Regions from separate parts of the Streptomyces sp. NPDC005566 genome, predicted to be linked through region 1. Evidence: riboswitches for the same ligand, from Rfam matches in the RefSeq annotation. Region 1 holds a riboswitch; each other region holds the start of a gene.

Region 1 (5,294 bases):
CTTCGATCTCGCGGTGCGCCGTCGAACTGCGAATGTCCTGCGGTAACCCTACGGCCTCGGGTTTACCCATCGGCACGGCGAGGCGATCTGTCATGGTCTCCGCCGGTGCGTCATGCTCTGTACGTGATCGATTGGCGGGATGCCGGGTGGCGGGAGCGGGCCAGGGAGTTCGGGGCCGCGGCCTCGGCGGGCGGCGCACCGGTCACGTACGGCCTCATCGCCGTCTGTTCCGCCGTGTTCCTGATCAGCCCGCTCTCCGGCTTCAACCCGGCCTACGGCACGGCGGACGCCCTGCTCGCGGCGCAGGCCGGGTACTTCGAGCGGTGGGGCGTGATCCCCAGCGAACTCCTGGACGGCTCCGCGCACGCGGCCCTCACCCCGCTGACCGCCCTCTTCGTCCACGGGAGCTGGCTGCACCTGCTGGGCAACATGCTGTTCCTGTACGTGTTCGGGGCGATGGCCGAGGAACGCATGGGCCGGGCCGAGTTCGTCTTCTTCTACGTCTGCTGCGGCTATCTGGCCCTGGTCGTCTACGCGGTCGCGCACTCCGGATCCGACCAGACCCTGGTGGGCGCGTCGGGGGCGATCTCGGCGGTGCTCGGTGCGTTCCTCTACCTCTTTCCCCGGGCCCGGGTCACGAGCCTGTTCCCGTTCCTCTTCTTCCTGCCGCTGCGCTTCCCCGCCTGGATCGTGCTCGTCTTCTGGTTCGCACTGCAGTGGCTGGCGGCGCAGGGCGCGGGCAGCGGCCCCGGCGTGGCCTACCTCGCCCATGTCGCGGGCTTCGCGGCCGGGTTCCTCTACGCCTGGGGGCGCTACCGGGGTGGGGCTAGAGTGAAGTCTCCAGCCACGGCCACCGAGGGAGAAAGCCAGCCGTGATCACCGCGATCGTGCTCATCAAAACCAGCGTGGACCGGATTCCCGAGATCGCCGAGGCCGTCGCCGCGCTGGACAGCGTCAGCGAGGTCTTCTCGGTCACCGGTACGTACGACCTGATCGCCATGGTCCGGGTGGCCAAGCACGACGATCTGGCGGATGTCATTCCCGGCCGGATCAGCAAGATCCCCGGTGTCGAGGGCACCGACACGCACGTGGCGTTCCGTACCTACTCGCAGCACGACCTCGAGGCGGCCTTCGCCATCGGTCTCGACGCGTAGGACGCACGGCGTGCGGCTTCGGCCGGGGACGGGGCAGTTGCCTCCCGTCCCCGGCCGAAGTCGTACGCGGCCGGTTCAGACCTGCGCCGCACCCCTGTCCGGGACGCAACGGCCGTCCTCGGTGCGGTAGGTCCAGCGGGCACCCGCGCCCACCAGCTCGCGGACCGCGCCGAGGAACCGCTCGATGTGCTCGTCCGGCGTACCGGCCCCGAAACTCACCCGGATGGCGTTGAGGGACCTCTCGCCCGGCTCGGCCTCCGGGGCGCCGCACTCGCCCGGGTCCTGCGGCTCACTGCCCAGCAGGGTCCGTACGAGCGGGTGGGCGCAGAACAGGCCGTCACGGACCCCGATGCCGTACTCCGCGGAGAGCGCCGCGGCGAAGTGCGAGCTGTTCCAGCCCTCGACCACGAAGGAGATGACCCCGACCCTCGGGGCGTCGTCGCCGAACAGGGAGAGCACCTTGACCGCGGGGACCTCGGCCAGGCCTTCGCGGACCCGGGTGACGAGCTGCTGCTCGCGCGCGACGAGCTGGTCGAAGCCGGCCTCGGTCAGGGCCTTGCAGGCAGCGGCGATGGAGTAGACGCCGATCACGTTGGGCGATCCGGCCTCGTGCCGGGCCGCCGTGGTGTGCCACTCCACGTCGATGCCGCCGTCGGCGCGCCGGGCCACCTTCCGGGAGGCGCCGCCGCCCGCGAGATACGGCTCCGCGTCCCGCAGCCAGTCGGCCCGGCCCGCGAGGACGCCCGAGCCGAACGGCGCGTACAGCTTGTGCCCGGAGAAGGCGACCCAGTCGACGTCCAGTTCCGCGATGTCCACCGGGTGATGGGGCGCCAGCTGCGCGGCGTCGAGGACGATCCGGGCACCGTGCGCGTGGGCGGCGGCGGCCAGTTCCTTCACCGGCCACAGCTCGCCGGTGACGTTCGACGCGCCCGTCACACAGACCAGTGCGGGCCCGTAGGGGTCGCGGCCGGCCAGCGCGCGCTCCAGCGTCACGACTGCCTCGGCGGGGGTCCTGGGGGCGTCGAGGCAGGTCACCCGGGCGTCTCGCCAGGGCAGCAGCGAGGCGTGGTGCTCGGTCTCGAACACGAACACCTCGCAGTCCGCGGGGAGTGCGGCGGCCAGCAGGTTGAGGGAGTCCGTCGTCGAGCGGGTGAAGACCACCTGGTCCTCGGCACGGCAGCCGAGGAACTCCGCGACGGTGACGCGGCTGCTCTCGAAGAGGTCCGTGGAGAGCTGCGAGAGGTAGCCGGCGCCGCGGTGCACGCTGCCGTAGTACGGGGCGTAGGCGGCCACGTCGTCCCACACCCGTTGCAGGGCCGGGGCGCTGGCCGCGTAGTCGAGGGCGGCATAGGTGACTTCGCCGCCCGTAACCAGCGGAACAGTGACGTCCGCCCCCAGAACCGGCAGGGGGGCACAAATGGTCTGGTCGGCGGCAGCGGTGGAGACAGACATGGCGAACTCCCGTGACAGGCAGGCGAAATCCCGGCGCCGGCAGATGCGCGGCAGCGCAGGGAAAGAGAAAAGGGTGCGCGGAGGAGGGCCTTGAGCCCTATCGCATTCGCTTGCTCACAAGAGGCTCCCTGGGGACCAGGACCCCGGGGGTCGGCATTCACAGATGCCTAGGGGCCCGCGCTTGCCGCAGACCTCGCTGCCTGCGGCCTGGTCTTCACCCGGGGCACCCCGCCACGGACGGAGGGTTGCCGGACAGCGAGCCGGGGCTTATTCGCTGTCACTCATGACCTGCGCAGCATCTTGCCATACCTGACCACATGCGCAAGGGCGCAGTCCGCGATCCGGACTGCGGCCCGCCTCGCACGTCCCTCTTCAGGCGTTGCTGGCGGCCACCCAGCGCTCCAGCGCCCTCTTGGCGGCTCCCGAGTCGATCGCGTCCGCGGCCTTCGCGATCCCGGCCGCGATCTGTTCGTTCAGCGTGCCCTCGCCCGGGTCGAGCGCGACCAGCGCGGCAGCGGAGTTGAGGAGGACCGCCTCGCGTACGGGACCGGTCTCCCCGTCCAGCATCCGCCGGGCCACGTCCGCGTTGAACGAGGCGTCGGCACCACGCAGCGCCGAGACCGGCACCAGGTCCAGGCCGACGTCCCGCGGGTCGAACGCCTCTTCGCGTACGGCCCCGTCCCGGACGATCCAGACCCGGGAGGTCGCCGTGGTCGTCAGCTCGTCGAGGCCGTCGTCGCCCCGGAAGACCAGCGCCGAGTTGCCCCGGTCGGCAAGCACACCCGCGACGATCGGCGCCATCTTGAGGTCGGCGACGCCGACGGCCTGGGAGCGCACCTGGGCCGGATTGGTGAGCGGGCCGAGGATGTTGAAGGTGGTCGGCGTGCCGAGCTCCTTGCGTGCCCTCGCCGCGTGCCGCAGGGCGGGGTGGAACTTCACCGCGAAGCAGAAGGTGATGCCCGCTTCCTCGGCGACCCGGACGACGCCCTGCGGGGTCAGCTCGAGGTTGACGCCGAGCTTCTCGAGCACGTCGGAGGCGCCGCTCGCCGAGGAGGAGGCGCGGTTGCCGTGCTTGACGACCTTGGCGCCGGTCCCGGCGACGACGATCGCCGACATGGTGGAGATGTTGACCGTCTTCGCCAGGTCACCACCGGTGCCCACGATGTCGACCGTGCGGCCGGGCACCTGGATGGTGTGGGCGTGCTCGTACATGGTGCGTACGAGTCCGGTGACCTCGTCGACGGTCTCGCCCTTGGCACGCAGGGCGATCACGAAGCCGGCGATCTGCACGTCGGTGGCCTCGCCGCTCATGATGCGGTCCATGGCCCACGCGGTGTCCTCTGCCGTCAGGCTCTCGCCGCGCAGGAGGGGCATCAGCACGCCGGGCCAGGAACGGTCCGCCACGCTGTCGCCGCCGTCCGGGGTCACAACGTTCATGGTCCGCTCCTGGGGTCCACAGCCGATAAAAGGATCCCCCCACCCTATCCAGCCCCGGGGACGGCGAAGAGCCCCGTCCATCGAATGGACGGGGCTCCTGCCGTGGCGATCAGTTCAGGTGATCAGTGGTGGCCGTGGCCGCTGGTGATCTCCTTGTACTCCTCGGCGGAGGGCTTGGCGATCTGGCTCTGCTCGCCGTAGTAGCTCTTGCTGAGCTTGGCCCGCAGCTTCTGCAGCGCCGAAGGCTTGCGCTCGACACCGTTCTCGTCGACCGTCGGGCCGATCTCGACCGGCTTGTACTGCTCGTGCGCGGTGAGCGTGTGCAGCTGACCCTGGCTGAGCGGCTCGTGGATCTCGACGAACTCACCGTGCGGCAGGCGCTTGATGGTGCCGGACTCGCGTCCGTGCAACACCTTGTCCCTGTCGCGGCGCTGGAGGCCGAGGCAGATCCGCTTCGTCACGATGAACGCGATGACCGGGCCCACGAAGATGAAGATCCGGACGAACCAGGAGATGGCGTTCAGCGACAGGTGGAAGTGCGTGGCCCACAGGTCGTTTCCACCACCGATGAAGACGATGACGTACTCCGTGATCCATGCGACACCGAAGGCCGTACGGGTCGGGGCGTTGCGCGGGCGGTCCAGGATGTGGTGCTCGCGCTTGTCCCCGGTGACCCAGGACTCGATGAAGGGGTAGACCGCGATCGCCGCGAGCACCAGGCCGAAGGCCGTCAGCGGGATGAACACACCCAGGACGAGCGTGTGACCCCACAGGTTGATCTCCCAGCCCGGCATCACTCGGATCAGACCCTCGGCGAAGCCCATGTACCAGTCGGGCTGGGCGCCGGTGGACACCTGGTCCGGGCGGTACGGGCCGAGGGCCCAGATCGGGTTGATCGAGGCGATGCCCGAGATGATGGCGATGACACCGAAGACGAGGAAGAAGAACCCTCCGGCCTTCGCCATGTACACCGGCAGCAGCGGCATGCCGACGACGTTCTTGTTGGTCTTGCCGGGACCCGCGAACTGCGTGTGCTTGTGGTAGAAGACCAGGATCAGGTGGGCCACGACCAGGCCGAGCATGATGCCCGGCAGCAGCAGGATGTGGATCGAGTAGAACCGGGCCACGAAGTCGCCGCCGGGGAACTCCCCGCCGAACAGGAACATCGAGATGTACGTACCGACGATCGGCGTCGCCAGGATCGCGCCCTGGGTGAAGCGGACACCCGTGCCGGAGAGCAGGTCGTCCGGG
Region 2 (5,294 bases), on a different contig from region 1:
GGAGAGGGTGGCGTGCGCCGGAACGCGTCGACCGCGGCCGAATGTATCTGCCCAACTGCCCTCTGCAACAGGGCAATCGGACGAGAATTCTGGGCACAGCTGAACGCCCGGATAGGTGGAACTCGTGCGATTCCAGGGCAAGTCGGGCCTGACAAAGGCCACTTATGGCGCAAGGAGTTCACGTACTTTGGCTGCTTCTTATCGCGACCGGGCGCATTCTCATATGCGGGCGGCACAGGCAGCGGAGGGGACTTCCCCAACTGTACCGCGCTCAATCATGCAGAATTGCCCCCTCCGCTTCTCTTGCGGAGGGGGCAACGGTGTTCACGCTGTGAAGTCGTACAGGAGGCTCGGCCTCCGCCTCGGAGCTCGGCGGCCGGCCTCCGTCACGGGGCTCGACGGTCGCCCGCAGGCACGTGGCCCGGCGGTCAGCCTCCGGCGACGGCCGGGATGATCGAGATGCCGGCGCCGTCCGGGGTCGCCGTCTGCAGGCCGCCCTCGAAGCGCACGTCGTCGTCGTTGACGTACACGTTCACGAAGCGGCGCAGCTTGCCCTGGTCGTCCAGGACGCGGGCGGCGATGCCCGGGTGATTCGTCTCCAGGGACTCGATGACCTCGGAGAGGATCGTGCCCTCGGCCGGGACCTCGGCCTGACCGCCCGTGTAGGTGCGGAGGATGGTGGGGATACGGACCTTGACGCTCATGGGGTGCCTTCCTTCGGTCTCGGGTGGTCAGCTGGCGGCGAGGCCCGCGTCGCGGAACGCGTCCAGGCTCGGCCGGATCGTGGCCGACAGGCCGGTCGTCGGGGCGACGGCGTCCAGCGTCTTCAGGCCGTCACCGGTGTTCAGGATGACGGTGGTCAGCGTCGGGTCCAGCAGACCGGCGTCGATCAGCTTCTTCGTCACACCGACCGTCACACCGCCCGCGGTCTCCGCGAAGATGCCCTCGGTGCGGGCCAGCAGCTTGATCGCGTCGACGACCTGCTCGTCGTTGACGTCCTCGACGGCACCGCCGGTACGCCGGGCGATGTCCAGGACGTACGGGCCGTCGGCCGGGTTGCCGATCGCGAGGGACTTGGCGATCGTGTTCGGCTTCTGCGGCCGTACGACGTCGTGTCCGGCCTTGAAGGCGGTGGAGACCGGGGAGCAGCCCTCGGCCTGGGCGCCGAAGATCTTGTAGGGCCTGTCCTCGACCAGGCCGAGCTTGATCAGCTCCTGCAGGCCCTTGTCGATCTTCGTGAGCTGCGACCCGGACGCGATCGGGATGACGATCTGGTCGGGCAGCTGCCAGCCGAGCTGCTCGCAGATCTCGTACGCCAGGGTCTTGGAGCCCTCGCCGTAGTACGGGCGGAGGTTGACGTTGACGAAGCCCCAGCCCTCACCGAGCGGGTCGCCGATGAGCTCCGAGCAGAAGCGGTTGACGTCGTCGTAGTTGCCCTCGATGCCGACCAGTTCGCCGCCGTACACCGCGGCCATGACGACCTTGCCCTGCTCCAGGTCGTGCGGGATGAACACGCACGAGCGGAAGCCGGCACGGGCCGCAGCGGCGCCCACCGCACCGGCGAGGTTGCCGGTGGAGGAGCAGGAGAGCGTGGTGAATCCGAAGGCGCGGGCGGCCTCGACGGCGATCGCGACGACACGGTCCTTGAAGGAGTGCGTCGGGTTGCCGGAGTCGTCCTTGACGTACAGACCGCCGGTGACGCCCAGCTCACGGGCGAGGTTGTCGGCCTTGACCAGCTTCGTGAAGCCGGGGTTGATGTTGGGCTTGCTCGCGACATCGGCCGGAACCGGCAGCAGCGGCGCATAGCGCCAGATGTTGTCGGGGCCTTCGGCAATGCGCTTCTTGAGCTCTTCCGGGGAGCCGCTCGGCAGGTCGTACGCCACTTCGAGCGGCCCGAAACAGGACGCACAGGCGAAAATGGGGCCGAGCTCGAAACGCTCGCCGCATTCGCGGCAGGAAAGTGCTGCGGCGGAACCCAGGTCCACGGCAGAAGAATCGGTGTTCGCTGCAACTGTCTGAACAGACATGATGGCGGAGGCCCTTTCTCCTCATCTTCCTCGCGGCGTATTTCGCCACAAGACGGAATTGGCACCTTCCCTACCGTGACCTCGCGGTCGGCAGGAGGGTTGCCGGGACTTCAACGGGCCGTTCCCTCAGTCCCTCTGGATGAGCGCTATGGCACCGGACCATCGATCCGGGCATTTATTCGCGGACCGACCCCGACATGCGAGGGCCATCCGCGTTGTTCAAGACTGTAACCGAAGCCCTGGACGATTGAGATAGTCGTCCGAACCGCGAGATGGATCACATACAGGGAGTATCGACCGTGCTGGAAGAGGTGGAACGCTGGCTGACCAGGCGTTCCTGGTCGGCCGATGACCGCCCGCTCGACCGCCTCACGGCCGCGCGCGCGAGGGATCCGCGCCGCGCCCGGGTGAGCGTCGTCCTGCCCGCCCTGAACGAGGAGGCGACGGTCGGAGCGATCGTCGAGGAGATCCGGCGCGAGCTGATGGAGAAGGTCCGGCTCGTCGACGAACTGGTGGTGATCGACTCCGGTTCCACCGACGCCACCGCCGACGTGGCCCGCAGGGCGGGTGCCAGGGTGGTGCACCGGGACGCGATACTCCCCCGGATACCGGCCGTACCCGGCAAGGGCGAGGTGCTCTGGCGGTCACTGCTGGTGACCAGCGGCGAGATCGTCTGCTTCATCGACGCCGACCTCAAGGACTTCTCCGCGGACTTCGTCTCCGGGATCGTCGGCCCCCTGCTGACCGACCCCGAGGTCCAGTTCGTCAAGGCCATGTACGACCGACCCCTGGGAGAAGCCGCAGGCCAGGGCGGCCGGGTCACCGAACTGGTGGCACGCCCGCTGCTCAATCTGCACTGGCCGCAGCTGGCCGGCTTCGTCCAGCCGCTGGGCGGCGAGTACGCCGTACGCCGCTCCCTGCTCGAACGGCTCCCCTTCCCCGTCGGTTACGGGGTGGAGCTGGGCCTTCTCGTCGACGCCCTGCACACGGTGGGCCTGGACGCGCTGGCGCAGGTGGACGTCGGGGTACGCAAGCACCGCCACCAGGACGGCCAGGCACTCGGCCGCATGGCCGCGGCGATCTACCGCACCGCCCAGCTGCGGCTCTCCCGGGGGCATCTGGTGCGGCCCGTGCTCACCCAGTTCGAACGGAGCGAGAGCGGCTTCGTACCGCGCACCCATGCGGTGGACACCGAGGAGCGGCCGCCGATGCGGGAGATCACGGAGTACGCGTCCCGCCACGCGGCGTGACGTTTCACGGAGGGCTTCGCGTTTGGCGGCTTCCCGAACGGGCTAGGTTCGGGTACATGGTCTCCGAGCACTCTGCCCAGGTCCTCGTCGCGTCCAACCGCGGCCCCGTGTCCTATGCGCTGCGCGAGGACGGCACGCTCGACTCGAAGCGCGGCGGGGGCGGCCTCGTCTCCGGTCTGAGCGCCGTCGAGGACAAGCTGTGGGTGTGCGCGGCTCTGGGCGACGGCGACCGCGAGGCGGTCAGGCGGGGCCAGTCGGAACCCGGCGTCCGCATGCTCGACATCGACGCCGGAGTCCACGACGACGCCTACAACGGCATCGCGAACTCGGTGCTCTGGTTCGTCCACCACATGATCTACCAGACACCGCTGGAGCCGGTGTTCGACGCCGAGTTCCGGCGGCGGTGGGCGTCCTTCGAGGCGTACAACCGCGCCTTCGCCGAAGCCCTCGCCGAGGAGGCGGGCGTGGGGGCGGCGGTCCTGGTCCAGGACTACCACCTGTCGCTGGTGCCCGGCATGCTCCGCGAGCTCCGCCCCGACCTGCGGATCGGCCACTTCTCGCACACCCCGTGGGCCCCCGTCGACTACTTCCGGCTGCTGCCCGACGACATCGGCGAGCAGCTGCTGCGCGGCATCCTGGGCGCCGACCGGGCCGCGTTCCTGACCCGCCGCTGGGCGGACGCGTTCATCAGCTGCTGCACGGAGATCCTGGGCGGCACCGGCCGCACCCGGATCGGGGTGCACGGGCTGGGCGCCGACGCGGACTTCCTGCGCCGTCGCTCCCACGAGGCGGACGTGGACGAGCGGATGGAGACGCTCCGGGAGCAGGTCGGCCCCGGCAGGCGGACGATCGTGCGGGTGGACCGCACCGAGCTCTCCAAGAACATCGTCCGCGGGCTGCACGCCTACCGCGCCCTGCTGGAGGAACGCCCCGAATGGCGTGAGCGGGTGGTGCACGTGGCGTTCGCCTACCCCTCCCGGCAGGACCTCGCGGTGTACCGCGACTACACCGCCGAGGTGCAGCGGGTGGCCGACGGGATCAACGCGGAGTACGCCACGGAGGGCTGGACCCCTGTCATCCTCCACGTCGACGACGACTTCGCCCGCTCGCTCGCGGCGTACCGGCTGGCGGACGTGGCTCTGGTGAACCCGATCCGCGACGGCATGAACCTCGTCGCGAAGGAGGTCCCGGTCGTCTCCGACAGCGGCTGCGCGCTGGTGCTGTCGCGGGAGGCGGGGGCGTACGAGGAGCTCGGCGAGGACGCCGTCGTGGTCAACCCGTACGACGTGTCGGCCACGGCGGCGGCGCTGCACGAGGCTCTGACGATGGAGGACGACGAGCGGAGCGCGCGCACGAAGCGGCTGGCCGCCGTGGCGACCGCCCTGCCGCCGCAGCAGTGGTTCCTGGACCAGCTGGACGCGCTGCGGGGCTGAGGGCGGGCGGCCCTCAGGGCGCCTGAGGCTTCCCCAGGTGCCCTGCCAGGGCGTCCAGCAGGCCCACCACGGCCGCCGGGCCCGGCAGCAGCAGGTCGGCACGCTCGGCGAGTTCGGGAACCTCGGTGCCGCTGCAGACCAGGAGGCCCGGGGTGCCGTCCGGGCCCTCGGCGCGGAGCTTCTCGACGGCCGCGTACGCGGCGAGGTCGCCCAGGTCGTCCCCGGCGTACAGGACGGATCCGGCGCCGACCTCACGTACGTACTCCGCGAGTGCCACTCCCTTGTCCATGCCCGGCGGGCGCAACTCCAGGACGAGGCGGCCGGGTTCGACGATCAGCCCGTGCCGGGCGGCCAGGTGCCCGAGGGGTTCGCGCAGGGATTCGAAGGCCACCTGCGGGTCGTCGGCCCGCCTCGTGTGCACGGCGACGGCCTGCCCCTTCTCCTCGATCCAGGTGCCGTGCCAGGCACCGACCTCGTGCAGGACGCCGGGGAGTTCGGCGCGGACGGCGGCGACGCCGGGGTGCGGGGCGGGCGCGTGCACGGTGCCGGTGACGGCGTCCCAGCGTTCCGCGCCGTAGTGACCG
Region 3 (5,294 bases), on a different contig from region 1:
AGGGTCTCAGTGAGCCGTGAGCCGTGAGCCGTGAGCCGGAAGTCCTGTCCCACCTGCTACCCCGAGCGCGATCTGTCCGGTTTCGATCATTCGTGTACGGATCCGGGATTTACGTGATCGTTAAAGGTCGAAAATCGGCGCGATTGGCGCCCGATGCTTCACTCAACCTCCTTATAGTGGTCCCGCGTTGATCGTATGGCCGCAACGCGCGAAGCCGTCTCCCAGGAGTCCGTACGATGACGACCCCTCCTCCGTCCGCCGCGCCCGCATACGGCGGTGGCTGCCCCGCGCACGCCGCCACCGCCTCCGTACCGCTCAGCGGCCCGGAGTTCCACACCGCTCCGCAGGCCCTCTACCGGACCATGCGGCACGAGTACGGGCCCGTGGTGCCGGTCGAGCTCCCCGGCGGCTTCCCGGCGTGGCTGGTCGTCGGATACCGCGAGCTCCACCAGGTCACCAGCGACGGCGAGCTGTTCCCGAGGGACGTCGGGCTGTGGAACCAGTGGCCGCACATTCCCGAGGACTGGCCGCTGCTCCCCATGGTCGGCAGCCCCATGCCGTCCATCTACTTCACCGCGGGCGCCGAACACCGGCGGCATGCCGAGATGGTGGTGCCTGCGCTCGAGGGTGCCGATCCGTTCGAGATCCGGGGGCACTGCGAGCAGCTCGCCGACCGGCTCATCGACGACATGTGCAGCCGCGGCACGGCCGACCTGGTCGCCGAGTTCGCCGAACCGCTGCCCGTGCTCGTCCTCGCCCGGCTCGTCGGCTTCCCCGACGCCGAGGGAGCGGACATCGCCCGGGTCCTGAAGGACCTGGCCGACGGGGGCCCCGGCGCGCAGGAGGCGTACGGGCGGTTCGCCGAGCACATGCAGCGACTCGTGGCGGTCAAGCGGGACACCCCCGGGGACGACGTCACCTCCCGGATGCTCGCGAACCCGGAGCCGTTCACCGATCAGGAGTACGCGCTCGACCTCATGGCCATCACCGCCGCCGGCCATCTGACCACCGCCGACTGGATCGGCAACTCCCTGCGGCTGATGCTCACCGAGGACCAGTTCGCCGAATCGCTCTCCGGCGGCCGGCGCAGCGTCGGCGACGCCATGAACGAGGTCCTGTGGGAGGAGAGCCCGACGCAGATCCTCGCCGGCCGCTGGGCGGTCCGCGACACCCAGCTCGGCGGACGGACCATCCGCGCCGGTGACATGCTGCTGCTCGGCCTGGGGGCGGCCAACACCGACCCCCTCGTACGCCAGGTTCTGGGGTCCGACGGTGCCACGAGGCACGGCAGCAACAGCGCCCACCTGGCCTTCAGCCACGGCGAGTACCGCTGCCCCTTCCCCGCGCAGGAGATTGCCGAGACCATCGCCCGTACCGGGATCGAGGTCCTCCTCGACCGGCTGCCCGATCTCGAACTCACCGTCGCCGAAAAGGACCTCGTCCGGCGGCCGTCCGCCTTCCTGCGCGGGATGAACGCGCTCCCCGTCCGCTTCGCTCCCGTACGTACGACAGGAGATCTGCTGTGAACTGTCCTCACGCGACCGTGGTCATCGACCCCATGGTCCAGAACCTCGACGGTGAGACCGAGCAGCTGCGCCAGGCGGGCCCCCTCGCGCGCATCGAGCTGCTGGGGGTCCCGGCGTGGACCGTCACTCGGCACGCCGAAGCACGTCAACTGCTCGTCGACCCGCGGCTGGTGAAGGACCTGGACGCCTGGGGGCTGTGGCAGAGCGGGGAGGTCACCCACGCCTGGCCGCTGATCGGCATGATCGATGCCGGACGCTCCATGTTCACGGTCGACGGCGGGGAGCACCGGAGGCTGCGGACCAAGACCTCCCAGGCGCTCACCCCGCGCCGTCTCGAGGCGGTCCGCCCTGCCATCGAGAAGTTCACCGAGGAGCTGCTGGACGCGCTCGCCGAGCAGGGCAAGGACGGGGTCGTCGACCTCAAGGCCGTCTTCGCCCAGCCGCTGCCGATGCGGGTCGTCGGGCTGCTGATGGGGGTGGACGAGGACCAGTTCCCGATGCTGACGAAGCAGTACAAGGCCTTCTTCTCGATGCTCACCCCGCAGGAGGAGCGTCTGGCACTGCTGCGGGATCTGGACGTCTTCTACACCGACCTCGTACGTGAGAAGACGGCGCGGCCCACCGACGACCTCACCAGTGCCCTGATCCTGGCCGACGAGGGCGGCGAGCCCCTCACCGAGGAGGAGGTCGTCGGCAACCTCAAGGCCATGGTGGCTGCCGGGCACGAGACCACGATCGGGCTCATCCTCAACGCCGTACGCGCACTGCTCGCCCACCCCGACCAGCTGCGGAAGGTGTTGGACGGGGAGATCCCGTGGGAGACGGTGGTCGAGGAGACGCTGCGCTGGGACACGCCCACCACACACCTGCTGATGCGTTTCGCCACCGAGGACATCCAGGTCGGCGACCAGGTGATCGCCGCGGGAGAGGGCGTCGTCATCTCCTACCGGGTCATCGGACGCGATGCCGAGCATCATGGCGAGGACGCCGACTCCTTCGACATCACCCGTCCGACCCCGATCCGGCACATGACCTTCGGTCACGGCCCCCACATCTGCCCCGGTGCCGCGCTGTCACGGGTAGAGGCCGGCATCGCGCTCCCCGCCCTCTTCGCGCGCTTCCCCGCGCTCGAGCTCGCGATACCGGACGACGAGATCCGCAAGCTGCCGGTGATGACGCAGAACGACATGGAGGCCTTCCCCGTCCTCCTGCACGGCTGAGGCGGGTTGGACGAGGAGAGCGCGCGCGAAGCGTGGACGCGTACGGGCGGGAGGTGTCGCGCCCGTACGCGCGGGGTGGTGTGCGAGCCCCTGCGTCCTCCCGGCTCCTGTTACGCTTTTGACGGGTCATGAGTTCCAGTGGAAAGCCCCGGCTCGCTGGACGGCACCCCGCTCCGCTGCGGGTGCTCCGGGTGACGACCCGCCCCGCGCGGCACCGTGCGGGGAACAGCGGACCACCGGGGACGGGCCCCCGGGGTCCAGGACCCCGGAAGGCGACAACAGCCTTGCTCACTCACCTCATTCACCACGACGCCTGCGCGCGGTACGCGCCCGGCCACCACGTGCACTGGATCCACGCCAAGAAGTGCGTACAGGAACCCGGTCAGGCCGTGGAGCTCCTGCTGACCGCGGGCGATGTCCGCGACGACGGGTGGCTGGTTCTGCGCGCGGCCTTCGAACACCCCGGCAGCCTGCCCGAGGTGTGGATGCACGCCCCCGCCGATCTGCGGGAGTTGCTCACCGGCCACCGCGGGCGCGTGTACTGGCTGCCCCGCTGGCATGCGCTGCGGTTCGTCGGCCTCGGCGGTGAGGCGACCGGCCTCGTGAACGTAGGGACCGAGGGCGGACCGCTGTGCGGGACGACCGCACCCGATCCCCAGCACACGGACCGTGGGGATTTCACCTACGGGCTGTAGCCGACCAGCCCCAGGGACGGTCGAGTTCGGCCGGTGCCGCCCGGATCCGGGCGGGCCGGTCCGTTCGTGATGCTGGCCGGTTCGTTCGGATACCGGCCGGCCCGTTCGTGATACGAGCGGTCTGTTCGTGATACCGGACAGGGTTCGGGTTCTCGACGAATACGCGCCCGATCCGTTGACGCAAGGCGTGTTCGATTCTACGGTCCCGTCCTGGCCGCCCGTCCGCAGTTACGGGCACCGTTCGATCCGTCGAACATACGCATGTCATGCGCATGGCAACCTCTTGGCCCTCGGTGACGACTGCCGGGTACCCCGACACGACCGAAGAAGGTCTCCTGATGAGCCGCATCCCGAGAAGACTTCCGCGAAGGACCCTCGCCGCCCTGCCCGCCGCACTCCTGCTCGCGCTCGTGCCGACGAGCGCGTCCGCATACCCCAACCCCGGGGTCGTCAACGGCGACATCGTGGTCCACGACCCCACCATGATCCGGAGCACGTCCGGCCAGTACCTGCTCTACTCCACCGGCGAAGGCCTCCAGCTCCGCACCTCCACCGACCGCACCGCCTTCGGCCGGTCCGGCAACGCCTTCACGACGAAGCCGAGCTGGTGGAAGAACTACTCCTCCGCATCGGACCCCTGGGCCCCGGACATCTCCTACCGCAGCGGTAAGTACCTGATGTACTACGCCGTTTCGTCCTTCGGCTCAAACACGTCGGCGATCGGCCTCGCGACCTCCACCACCGGCCAGGCGGGCAGCTGGAGCGACTACGGGATCGTCTACACCTCGAACTCGTCGAGCGACTACAACGCCATCGACCCCAACCTCTTCGTGGACGACGACGGCAAGTGGTGGCTGTCCTTCGGCTCCTGGTGGACCGGGATCAAGATGATCCGCGTCGACCCGACGACCGGAAAGCAGTACGCCGGAGACACCGCACGCCGCTCGCTCGCCTCCCGTCCCACCGGAACCAAGGCGGTCGAGGCGCCCTCCATCGTGAAGCGCAACGGCTACTACTACCTCTTCGCCTCCTACGACACCTGCTGCGCAGGCACCAGCTCCACGTACAAGATCAAGGTGGGCCGGGCGACGAGCGTCACCGGGCCCTACTACGACCGCAACGGCGTGAACATGCGCAGCAACGGCGGTACCCCCGTCATGGAGTCCCACGGCCGGTACATCGGCCCCGGTGGCCAGTCGATCCTCGCCGACTCCGACGGTGACCTGCTCGTCTACCACTACTACGACGGCCAGGCCAACGGCACCCCGAAGCTCGGCGTCAACCTACTGAACTGGAGCAGCGGATGGCCCGTCGCCTACTGACCCTGCTGAGCGCCCTCCTGCTGGCCCTCGCACTGGGGCAGCCGGCCGCCACGCAGGCCGCGCCGTCCGGGACCTCCTCCGTGCAGGCCGCCGAGGGGCGTCCGTACACCAATCCCGTGAAGGCGCAGAAGGGAGCCGACCCCTGGATCTCCTACCACGACGGCAACTACTACCTGGTGTCGACGAGTTGGACCGACGTCATCACCATGCGCAAGTCGCCGACCCTCGCCGGGCTCGCGACCGCGCCGAGCGTGCAGGTCTGGCAGGGCGACTCCGCCTCGCGCTGCTGCAACATCTGGGCACCCGAACTGCACTACTCGGGTGGCCGCTGGTACCTCTACTTCGTCGCCGGGCAGAACATCGCCGACTACAACCCCACCCAGCGGGTGCACGTGCTGCAGAGCGCCGGTACGGACCCGATGGGCCCCTACACGTACAGGAACCAGCTCGGCAGCACCTGGATGCTGGACCCGAGCGTGCTCACCCTCAACGGCTCGATGTACCTGCTGGGCAGTGCGAGCGGCGGCGGAA

The links. A riboswitch is a leader RNA that binds a small molecule or an ion and turns the genes downstream of it on or off. The one in region 1 is predicted to bind S-adenosylmethionine.
Region 2: another riboswitch for S-adenosylmethionine. It lies ahead of thrC (threonine synthase); the one in region 1 lies ahead of ABZS61_RS00245 (aminotransferase class V-fold PLP-dependent enzyme).
Region 3: another riboswitch for S-adenosylmethionine. It lies ahead of ABZS61_RS11645 (hypothetical protein); the one in region 1 lies ahead of ABZS61_RS00245 (aminotransferase class V-fold PLP-dependent enzyme).

Annotation. Positions count from the first base shown of each region.
Region 1 covers NZ_JBEXDB010000001.1:45,895-51,188, forward strand. Annotated here, with positions in the region: gene ABZS61_RS00235 (rhomboid family intramembrane serine protease) at 124-876, shown strand; gene ABZS61_RS00240 (Lrp/AsnC ligand binding domain-containing protein) at 873-1,154, shown strand; gene ABZS61_RS00245 (aminotransferase class V-fold PLP-dependent enzyme) at 1,230-2,606, opposite strand; SAM riboswitch class IV at 2,779-2,895, opposite strand; gene trpD (anthranilate phosphoribosyltransferase) at 2,979-4,043, opposite strand; gene ABZS61_RS00255 (cytochrome bc complex cytochrome b subunit) at 4,166-5,294, opposite strand, start outside.
Region 2 covers NZ_JBEXDB010000018.1:163,615-168,908, reverse strand. Annotated here, with positions in the region: gene ABZS61_RS27030 (MoaD/ThiS family protein) at 429-704, opposite strand; gene thrC (threonine synthase) at 732-2,027, opposite strand; SAM riboswitch class I at 2,046-2,173, opposite strand; gene ABZS61_RS27020 (glucosyl-3-phosphoglycerate synthase) at 2,327-3,277, shown strand; gene ABZS61_RS27015 (trehalose-6-phosphate synthase) at 3,334-4,710, shown strand; gene otsB (trehalose-phosphatase) at 4,724-5,294, opposite strand, start outside.
Region 3 covers NZ_JBEXDB010000006.1:164,967-170,260, forward strand. Annotated here, with positions in the region: gene ABZS61_RS11635 (cytochrome P450) at 237-1,526, shown strand; gene ABZS61_RS11640 (cytochrome P450) at 1,559-2,746, shown strand; SAM riboswitch class IV at 2,871-2,981, shown strand; gene ABZS61_RS11645 (hypothetical protein) at 3,031-3,441, shown strand; gene ABZS61_RS11650 (arabinan endo-1,5-alpha-L-arabinosidase) at 3,780-4,763, shown strand; gene ABZS61_RS11655 (family 43 glycosylhydrolase) at 4,745-5,294, shown strand, end outside.